One region of the Microbacterium sp. K35 genome, then DNA from elsewhere that is predicted to be linked to it. Evidence: predicted binding sites of a transcription regulator. Region 1 holds the regulator's gene; each other region holds the start of a gene.
What was found. Region 1 encodes LexA, which represses DNA repair genes until DNA is damaged. Its sites were predicted from a motif close to TCGAACANNTGTTCGA; they were not measured.
Positions count from the first base shown of each region.

Region 2: DW299_RS12355 (HNH endonuclease signature motif containing protein) is a predicted target of LexA. The motif match lies at 1,538-1,553, and genes of this name have one in related genera.
Region 3: imuA' (DnaE2-dependent mutagenesis accessory factor ImuA') is a predicted target of LexA. The motif match lies at 1,501-1,516, and genes of this name have one in related genera.

Region 1 covers NZ_SSDM01000267.1:5,953-9,204, forward strand. Annotated here, with positions in the region: gene metE (5-methyltetrahydropteroyltriglutamate--homocysteine S-methyltransferase) at 1-1,127, shown strand, start outside; gene lexA (transcriptional repressor LexA) at 1,183-1,875, opposite strand; gene DW299_RS10140 (LysM peptidoglycan-binding domain-containing protein) at 2,164-2,532, shown strand; gene DW299_RS10145 (histidinol-phosphate transaminase) at 2,567-3,252, shown strand, end outside.
Region 2 covers NZ_SSDM01000312.1:10,808-14,059, reverse strand. Annotated here, with positions in the region: gene DW299_RS12365 (carbohydrate ABC transporter permease) at 1-300, shown strand, start outside; gene DW299_RS12360 (DUF1254 domain-containing protein) at 325-1,215, opposite strand; gene DW299_RS12355 (HNH endonuclease signature motif containing protein) at 1,585-2,955, shown strand; gene DW299_RS12350 (ECF transporter S component) at 3,021-3,252, opposite strand, start outside.
Region 3 covers NZ_SSDM01000058.1:14,967-18,218, forward strand. Annotated here, with positions in the region: gene DW299_RS01600 (DNA polymerase Y family protein) at 1-708, opposite strand, end outside; gene imuA' (DnaE2-dependent mutagenesis accessory factor ImuA') at 705-1,490, opposite strand; gene DW299_RS01610 (prepilin peptidase) at 1,621-2,091, shown strand; gene DW299_RS01615 (hypothetical protein) at 2,140-2,352, shown strand; gene DW299_RS01620 (CYTH domain-containing protein) at 2,345-2,962, shown strand; gene DW299_RS01625 (type III polyketide synthase) at 3,025-3,252, shown strand, end outside.

The sequences.
Region 1 (3,252 bases):
ACCGGCTGGACGCGCCGGGCGTGCGCGACGGCGCGGTGCGCGAGCGGGCGCTCGTCGACGCCGACTTCTCGCGGGTGTCCTATGAGGAGCGGGAGAGTGCGCAGGAGGCCCTCGGCCTCCCGGTCCTGCCCCTGACGACGATCGGGTCGTTCCCGCAGACCGCCGACATCCGTCGCGCACGGGCACGGTTCACGCGCGGTGAGATCCCCCGCGACGACTACGACGACTTCCTGCGCCGGGAGATCGCCGCGGTCGTGTCGCTGCAGGAGGACCTCGGACTCGACGTGCTGGTGCACGGGGAGCCGGAGCGCAACGACATGGTGCAGTACTTCGCCGAGAACCTCGACGGCTTCGCGGTCACGGAGCACGGGTGGGTGCAGTCGTACGGCTCCCGCGCCACACGCCCGTCGATCCTGTGGGGCGACGTCTCCCGGCCGGCACCGATCACGGTCGACTGGTCCGGATACGCGCAGTCGCTCACCGCGAAGCACCTCAAGGGCATGCTCACGGGGCCGGTGACGATCCTCGCGTGGTCGTTCGTGCGCGACGACCAGCCGCTGGGGGAGACCGCGAACCAGGTCGCCCTGGCGCTGCGCGAGGAGATCGCCGACCTCGAGGCGGCGGGCATCGCCGTGATCCAGGTCGACGAGCCGGCCCTGCGCGAGCTGCTGCCGCTGAAGAAGGCCGATCAGCCGTCCTACCTGGACTGGTCGGTGGCGTCGTTCCGTCTGGCGACCGGTGGGGCAGCACCGGGCACGCAGGTGCACACGCACCTCTGCTACTCGGAGTTCGGTGTCGTGATCGACGCGATCCGCGCGCTGGACGCCGACGTCACGTCCATCGAGGCCGCCCGCAGCCGGATGGAGGTCGTCGCGGACATCGCCGAGGCCGGGTTCGACCACGGCATCGGCCCCGGCGTCTACGACATCCACTCCCCGCGGGTTCCCGCGGTGGAGGAGGTGGAGTCCCTGCTGCGTCGCGCCGTGGAGGAGATCCCCACGCGGCAGCTCTGGGTCAACCCGGACTGCGGCCTCAAGACCCGCGGCTACGAGGAGACCACCGCGTCGCTGCGGAACATCGTCGAGGCCACGCGCCGCGTGCGCGCCGAGGTGGGCGCCTCGGTCTGATCATGTGACGAAGGCCCTCTCCGTGCGATCGGGGAGGGCCTTCGTCGTGTCCGGGTCAGACGGCTCGCAGCACCGCGACGACCTTGCCGAGCACCACGGCCTCGTCGCCGAGGATGGGCTCGAAGGCGGTGTTCCGCGGCAGCAGCCACGTGTGTCCATCGCGGCGACGGAGCACCTTGACGGTGGCCTCGCCATCGAGCATCGCCGCGACGATCTCGCCGTTCTCGGCGTCGTGCTGCGAGCGGACGACGACCCAGTCGCCGTCGCAGATGGCGGCGTCGATCATCGACTCGCCGGAGACCTTGAGCATGAACAGGTCGCCCTTGCCGACGAGCTGCCGCGGGAGCGGGAAGATCTCCTCGACCTGCTGGTCCGCGGTGATGGGCACGCCGGCGGCGATGCGGCCGACGAGGGGCACGAGCGCGGCGTCGCCGACGGGAGTCGTGACATCGGCCGGGTTCTCGGCGCCGGAGCCGGTGCCGGGCAGGTCGATCAGCACCTCCATGGCCCGCGTCTTGCCCGGGTCTCGACGCAGGTAGCCGCTCAGCTCCAGCTGGCCGAGCTGGTGCGTGACGCTGGAGAGCGACTTGAGCCCCACGGCGTCGCCGATCTCGCGCATGCTCGGCGGGTAGCCGTTCTGGGCGATGGCGGCCTGGATGACCTCCAGGATCGCCATCTGCTTGGGGCTGAGGCTCTTGCGACGGCGGGTCCGCGGCGCCTCCGACTCCGGGGCTGTGGTCTCGCTCATGATGCTCCTTCAGTGCGTGAGATCCGACGTCGCTCTTCGAATGTCGGTGGCCCGTGGTGGGGTGTCCTTGTCGAAACCGTATCCGAGAATCGCGCCGATCTGGAAGATCTGTTCGAGCGTGTCGGACGATTCGTGGACCGGGTTTCGAAGACAGCTTGACAGATGTTCGAACTCGAAGATATCTTCGGAACGTAGCTTCGCATTCACGGCTCCCGGCCGAGTCGCGGATGCGAACGCTACGCCAACCTCCCCGGGCCCTCGCGGCGCCGGGACAGTGAAGGAGCAGACATGAGCACCATCAGCCTCAGCACCGCGACCGCGATCTCCGCCACGGCCCGTCCGGCCACGCGGCTCCGGCTCACGGCTCGCGGTCGCGGTGTGCTGCTCGCGGTCGCGTCCGTCCCGCTCGCCGTCGGCATCGCCTTCGCGGCGATCAGCGGCGGCAGCGCCATCGCCTCCGGTGCCGACAAGCCCGTGGCCGCCGTCGAGACCATCACGGTCATGCCCGGTGACACCCTCTGGTCGATCGCCGGCTCGATCGCTCCCGAGGCCGACCCGCGCGACGTGATCGGCGACATCAGCCGCATGAACCTGCTCCGCGGCGGAGAGATCCAGATCGGTCAGGAGCTCGCGATCCCGGCGCAGTACGCGGAGTGACGCATGGCCGTCGGTGCCGCCTCGTCCTCTTAACATGGATAGGGTGACCCTCTCCCTCAACGATCTCCCGCTGCGCGACGATCTGCGCGGACTCACTCCGTACGGCGCACCGCAGGCACCGCTCCCGATCGCCCTCAACGTCAACGAGAACACGCATCCCGTTCCTGACGAGGTCGCCAGCGACATCCTCGACGACATCGCCGTGGCGATCCGCGACGTCAACCGCTATCCCGACCGGGAGTTCACCACGCTGCGGGAGGCGTTCGCGGACTACCTCGGTCACGGGCTCACGGCCGAGCAGATCTGGGCGGGCAACGGCTCGAACGAGGTGCTGCAGCACATCCTGCAGGCGTTCGGCGGACCGGGGCGGACGGCGTTCGGCTTCGCTCCGACCTACTCGATGTATCCGCTGATCGCGCAGGGCACGGGTGCGTCATGGGTCGCCGGCACCCGGCACCCCGACTACTCGATCACGCCGGAGGAAGCCGCGGAACAGGTGCGCGCCGCCGACCCCGACGTGGTGATCCTGTGCTCGCCCAACAACCCCACCGGTACGCCGCTCGGGCTCGACGTCGTCGCGGCGGTCTACGAGGCCGCGCGCGGCGTGGTGATCGTCGACGAGGCGTATCAGGAGTTCGCACCGCACGACGCGCCGTCCGCGCTCACGCTCCTCGACGGCCGTCCGCGGCTCGCTGTGTCGCGCACCATGAGCAAGGCCTT
Region 2 (3,252 bases), on a different contig from region 1:
TGCGGACCGCTGCGCACCCTGTGGGCGGTCATCCTCCCGCTCACCGCGCCCGGCATCGTGGCCGTGTCGATCATCGTGTTCATCCTCGCGTACAACGACTTCCTCATCCCGCTGCTGCTCACGCAGAGCATCGACTCGCAGACCCTCCCGGTCGGCATCGCGCTCATGCAGGGCGGCCGCGAGGTGATGTTCGGGCAGATGGCCGCAGCCAGCCTCGCCGGCCTCATCCCGATCTACCTGCTCGCGCTGTTCCTGCAGAAGTGGCTCGTCGGCGGGCTCACCCAGGGGAGTGTGAAGTAGCCCGAGGACGCGATGGTCCGTCCGTCAGGCGGCGCGGATCGCGGGCGCCTCCCAGGTCGCGAGTTCGGCGAGGCGTGGCCGATAGAGGCGGATGAGGAGGTTCCAGCCGTCGGGGAGGGGGATCTGGTTGGGGGTGTCGCTCGGGAAGTCGCCGAGATGGATGGTGGTCGACCCGTCCGCATCGGTCTCGGCGAAGACGGAGTTGATGTTGGTCCTGCCGGTCGCGTCCGGCTCGAAGTAGCCGTCGGCGTTGTAGACGCTCACGGACCAGAACGCATCGGCGGGGACCGTGGTGAAGGTCATCGTGTAGCGACCCTGCGGAAGGTTCGGCGTGATGTTGAGGTAGGAGGCTTCGGCGTCGGGGAGTCCGCCCCAGGCGGACGCGGTGGCGATGAGGTGATGGATGGGATCCACCTCCGCTTTGCGGCCGAAGCTTCCGCCCAGGCCGCCGATCGCCCTCCCCAGAGTGAGCAGCGCCTCACGGACCTGTGTGTAGCTTGCGGGGTCGTAGTCGGGATGCGTGAAGGTGCGATCCCCGGCTGTCGTGATGGTGAGCGCGTCCTGCAGGTCGTGCACGGCGTCGAGGTCGGCGGTGTCGGCGGGATTGAACAGGATCCGTGCGGCGACGATGACGTAGTCCGTCTCGAACTCGCTCGTCGTCAGCGTGTAGGTGCCGGGGCGGTGGTAGACGTGGTTGATGTAGTGGTCCTGGTTGATCACCATTACGGAGATGTAGCGATCGCCGACCTCCGGCACGGTGAGGACGGCATCTCCGCCGCTGAGATCGACGACGGCAACCGAGTAGAGGGTGTCCCGGTTCTGCCGGATCACCGGCTGCTGGTCGAGCGGGGCGAGTTCCCGGTCGTGATGGAAGATCCCGATCCCGCCGACCAGAGGCAGTATCCGGTCGATCATCGTATCCGTCTCGACCCGGGTGAAATTGTCCACGTTCACTGCGACCGCCACGGCAGACTCACTCTCGCTCGAAGGGCATGTGTCGTCAGGGTAGCGGGGAGCCGCCCCCGTTCGACAGGGGGATCGACGCGGGCGGCTCGTGTCCTGTCGCCTCCCGTCCGCGGGCTCCGTCCCCACGGCGCTCCGACCCGTACGTCGGAGGCTCCCCCCGGGTGCTCGGGCGCTCGGCATCGTGCTGACCGAGCTCGTTCCGTCGGGCACCACCATGCGGGCCATGCAGGTCGTCGGTGGCCCTCACGCCCCCGATATCCCGGTTCTCGATTCGAACAAAGATACGAAACTCGCACCCGTCGACGGTAGAATCGGGGCATGTCCACACTCTCCGGTTTGCACGAGGCGATGTCCCGCCTCGACGCCGCGTGGGGTGGCGTGGGCGATCCGACCGACCTGAACCGCGAGCACTTGATCGCGGTGAACGACGCGATCGGCGTGCTGCGGAGACGCCTCGACGCGGTGCACGTGTCGGTGGGAGCGGGCATCGCGCGGGAGTCGCGGCCTGAGCTCGGTGCCGGCAGCCTGGCGAAGCAGCAGGGCTATCGGAACCCGGCGAGGCTGATCGCCGCGACGACCGGAGTCTCGACGGGAGAGGCGGCGCGACTGGTGGCGGTGGGCGAGGCCACGGCCCCGCGCGCCGACCTCCTGGGGCAGCGACTGCCGGCGAAGTACCCGTCCGTGCGGGAGGCGTTGGCTGCGGGTGCGTTCGGTGCGCCGGCGGCCGCGCTGATCGTCGCGATGCTCGACCGGTGCCGCGTGGCCGTGGGTGCTGCTCGGGTGGCGGAGGCCGAGCGGGTGCTGGTGGAGCAGGCGGCGGGGTTGTCGGTGGATGAGGTGCGGCGGTTGGTGGTGCGGGCGGAGGCGTGGGTCGATCCGGATGGGGTGGAGCCGCGGGCGGAGGAGCAGCGGTCGCGTCGGTCGTTGACGCTGTTCGAGCGTGACGGGATGGTGCATCTGAACGCGGTGCTGGATGCGGAGACGGCGGCGCCGGTGGTGGCGGCGATCCGGGGGTTCGTGTCGGCAGCGTTCGCGGCGCGTCAGGAGGCGCCGGATGCGGGTGCGCCGGATGCGGACCGTCGTACGGTGCCGATGATCCAGGCGGATGCGTTGGCGGCGTTCGCGGGGCACGTGCTCGGGTGTGCGGCGCGGTTGCCGCTGGCCGGGGCGACGGTGGTGGTGCGGGTGGGTCTGGGGGATCTGGAGGCCGGGTCGGGGTCGGCGCAGGTGGACGGGATCGATCAGCCGGTGAGCGTCGGGGCGGTGCGGCGGATGGCGGCGGGCGGCGGGGTGATCCCGTGTGTGCTCGGCGGGGGCAGTGAGGTGTTGGACTGGGGGCGGGAGAAGCGGTTGTTCACCCGGGCGCAGCGGCTGGCGTTGGTGGAGCGGGACGGGGGGTGTGCGATGTGCGGGTTGCCGCCGGAGATGACGAAGGCGCATCACATCCGGTGGTGGTCGCGCGACCGCGGGCCGACGGATCTGTCCAACGGGGTGCTGCTGTGCGAGACGTGTCACCATCGCATCCACGACAACGGGTGGGACATCCACATCGACAGCGGAGAACGCGGCAGTGGTGGCGGTGGTAGCGGCGGCGGGATGGCGAGGGTGTGGTTCGTGCCTCCGCAGTACATCGACCCCGCACGCACGCCTCGGCTCGGTGGGCGGGCCCGCTTCGACATCGCCGCCTGACGGGGGGTCGGGTCGACTCCGTGGGCACGACGCTTCGACCCGGTGGGATGCGCGACGCGAGCCGGTCAGCGGCCGCGGCCGACTCCGGCGGCGCGCAGGCGATCAGCGATCAGGATGCCGAGGGCGGTGGCGGCGACACAGCTCGCGAGTGTGATCGCGAAGAAGAGCAGCTGCACCGGAAGGGTGAAACCGCCCAGGTCGAACGACGCCCACGCGAGCAGGGGATACACGACCCCCACCACCACGGCCCCGACGTAGTGCAGCCACGTGCCCCAGTAGCGCCACATCACGAACAGG
Region 3 (3,252 bases), on a different contig from region 1:
CAGCTCGGGGTCGTGCGGGCGCGGGGTCAGCGGGCGGGAGTCGGCGCCGGAGGCGAGTGCGTGCATCCGGGCTCCCTGTTCGCCGAAACGGTCGCGCACGTCGAGCGGGTCGAGGGCGGTGAACGCGCCGAGGGTGCGCACCCCGAGTCGCAGGAGGAGCCCGCTGAGCTGCTCGTCGCGGAGCACCTGGACGGGGTACGGTGCCAGGAAATCCCGGGAGGCGCCGGGCGGGACGACCGTGCAGGGGGCCGTTCCCCGTGCGGCGATCTCGGCCGTGAAGGGGCCGTCGGCGACCCCGACGCGCACCTCGGGGTAGCCGGCGTCGGCCAGGATCGCGGAGAGCGCCGCCGCCGCCTCCGCCTCGCCCCCGTGGTAGCGCGAGATGCCCCTGGCTCGCAGGATCGCGAGGCCCGGGCGCAGGAGCGTGACCCCGGGGGCGTGTCTCTCGATGACCTGCAGCACCGGGGCGAAGGCCCGTTCGTCCTTCCCCGGGTCGTGCGGGAGGACCCGGAGCGAGGAGAGGAGTCCCTGGGCGACGCGGCGACGTTGGCCGATGCGGACGCCGTGCGCTCGGGCCGAGGCGGTGCACGCGACGACCGTGTTCGCCTGCACCAGGGCCGTGGGCGGATGCGGCTGCCCGCCACCCAGGGCCGCCCGCAGGGGCCAGTCCGGGAACCACAGCACGAGGACGCGGAGGGGAGCGTTCATCCTGCCTCCGCCCAGAAGAGGAGCTCTGACGGGGCGGAGGTGCCCGACGCCTCCGGTTCGACGGAGAGCGGGGGCAGGGCGGTCAGCTCGGCCACCGCCGTCTCGACGGCACCGTGTCCGCCGGGGAGCCGCACCCGCACACTCGAGGCGCGCGGGCTGTGCCTGGTCCGGGCGGTGACCGTCACCGTGCAATCGGAGAGCAGGCCCCACCCCTCTCCGAGCCCGTGCCAGTCGGGGTCGTGCAGGCGGATGGTGCCCTCGCTCTGCGCCCACCGCCCCGCGCCCGGTTCCTCGGCGACCAGCAGGGTGGAGCCGCGGTCGCGCAGTCGAGCACTCAGCCGTGCGACATCCGCATCCCGGGCCCTCGACTCCGGCTGGACGACGATCAGCGGCACCACTTCGGCGAGGGCGGAGGTCACTGCGAGCCAGCGGTCTCCGGGAGACGGGACGAGGATGAGCCTGGTCAGGTCGATGCCGTAGGCGGCGGCGGCCTCCACCCCGAGGGTCGGCATGCCGATCACCGCGCACCAGTGCCCTTTGCCCGAGGCGGCACTGAGCAGCGCCAGCACGAGGGCCGGGGAGGGGGAGACCGTGTAGGAGGTGCCGGTCTGGAGTCCCTCCTCGGGCAGCAGCGCAGCGAAGGCGGGGTCGAGGGGGAGCAGGGTGTGCTCGCTGCGCCGCCGCTGCATCCGGCTGATCTCGCGGCGCAGCCGCAGCACCTCTCCGGCGCGGTTGTCGCTGGTCGGAGAGAGCGCGGTCATCGCATCGAGCCCGATCCCCATGCATCCATCCTCGAAGATATGTACGAATAAAGCAAGTGACGTGAACGACGCTAATTCGTACATCGGACATCCGTGAAACCCTGTCCACAGGGGGTCATCGGCGCGCATGCTGCTCGCCTAGCCTGCCCGGATGGATCTCCGACTCGCCCTCATCGGCCTGGTGCACGGCGCCCTCCTCGGCGTCGGCGGATGGCTGGTCGTGATCGACGCCCGCACGCACCGTCTCCCCAACCGCATCGTGCTGCCCACGCTCGCCGCCCTGCTCCTGCTCGTCACCGGGGATGCCGTCGCGACGGGTCGGCCCGAGCCGATGATCCGTGCCCTGCTCGGCGGCGTCCTGCTCGGTGGCTTCTACCTGGTGCTGCGCGTGATCAGTCGCGCCGGCATGGGCGGGGGAGACGTCAAGCTCGCGGCGGTCATCGGGCTGCTGCTCGCGTGGCACGGCTGGACGGCGCTCGCGCTCGGCGCGGCGTCCGCGTTCGTCCTCGGAGCCCTGTACGCGCTCGTGCTGATGGCGCTGCGGCGCGCCGACCGGGCGACCAGGATCGCGTTCGGACCGTGGATGATCGCGGGAGCCGTCCTCGGTGTCCTGCTCGGCTGAGCGGCCGGGCGCCGCGCGGATGGGGGAGGTCGGGTCTACTCTGGGCACATGGCACTCGCACGACTCCACGGCGGCCCGCTGGACGGGCAGATCATCCCCCTCGGCGATGCGGACGACAAGCTGATCGTCCCCTACAGCGAGACGCAGGTGGTGTACAACCGCCGCGGCGAGCCGCAGAACACGGGCGAGGGCGACGGCCCGACCGAGGTCGACTACTGGTTCGAGGAGTCGCTCGAAGACCTCACGCTCGAGGATGACTGAGCCCTCCCGCACGGTCGAGGTCGAGCGCACGTACGACGTCGACGACGACACTCCGCTCCCGCGGTGGGAGGCGATCCCGGGGGTCGATGCCGTGTCGTCCGGTGAGCACCGTGCCCTGGACGCGCACTATCTCGACACCGACGACGGCGCCCTCGCGCGCTCGGGCGTCGCGCTGCGTCGCCGCACGGGCGGCCCGGACGAGGGCTGGCACGTGAAGGGGCCGCGGCAGGGCGACGGACGCCTGGAGCTGGGGTGGCCGCTCGGCGACACCGGAGAGACCGTTCCCGCCGTGGTCGTCGAGGCGATCTCCGGCTGGACGACGGCGCCGCTGACCCCCCTCGCGCGCATCGAGAACGACCGCACGGCCTACCTGCTCACGGGGCCGCGCGGCGTCGTGGCGGAGTTCGTGGACGATCGCGTCCGTGCGACCGACGTCCGCCGTGGCACGCGCCGCGCGTGGCGTGAGTGGGAGGTGGAGCTCGGTCCCGCCGCTCCCGCCGATGAGGCAGGACGCGCAGCCCTGTTCGCCGCGGTCGAGGGCGTGGTGCGTGCGGCCGGCGCCCGTGAGGCGTCCTCCGAGTCGAAGCTCGCCAGAGCGCTCGGGTTCTAGGCGCGCGACGGCCACGACGCAACCCCTTTTCCCCGGAGCTCGCCGGGTGGTTGAGTGGGCCCATGAGCCGACCGCCCGTGCTTCGATCGCTGCAGACGATCGTCCCCGAGACCGTTCTCGTGCAGGAGCAGGTGCGTGAGGTCTTCGCCGCCCAGCCCGGTCTCGGTCGGCTGGCTCAGCGCATCGTGTCGACCTCCTTCCGCGTGTCGGGGATCGACACACGGCACACCGTGATCGATGAACTCGCCGAGGGGGCGGAGCCGGACGAGCCGCTGTTCTACGACCGTCGC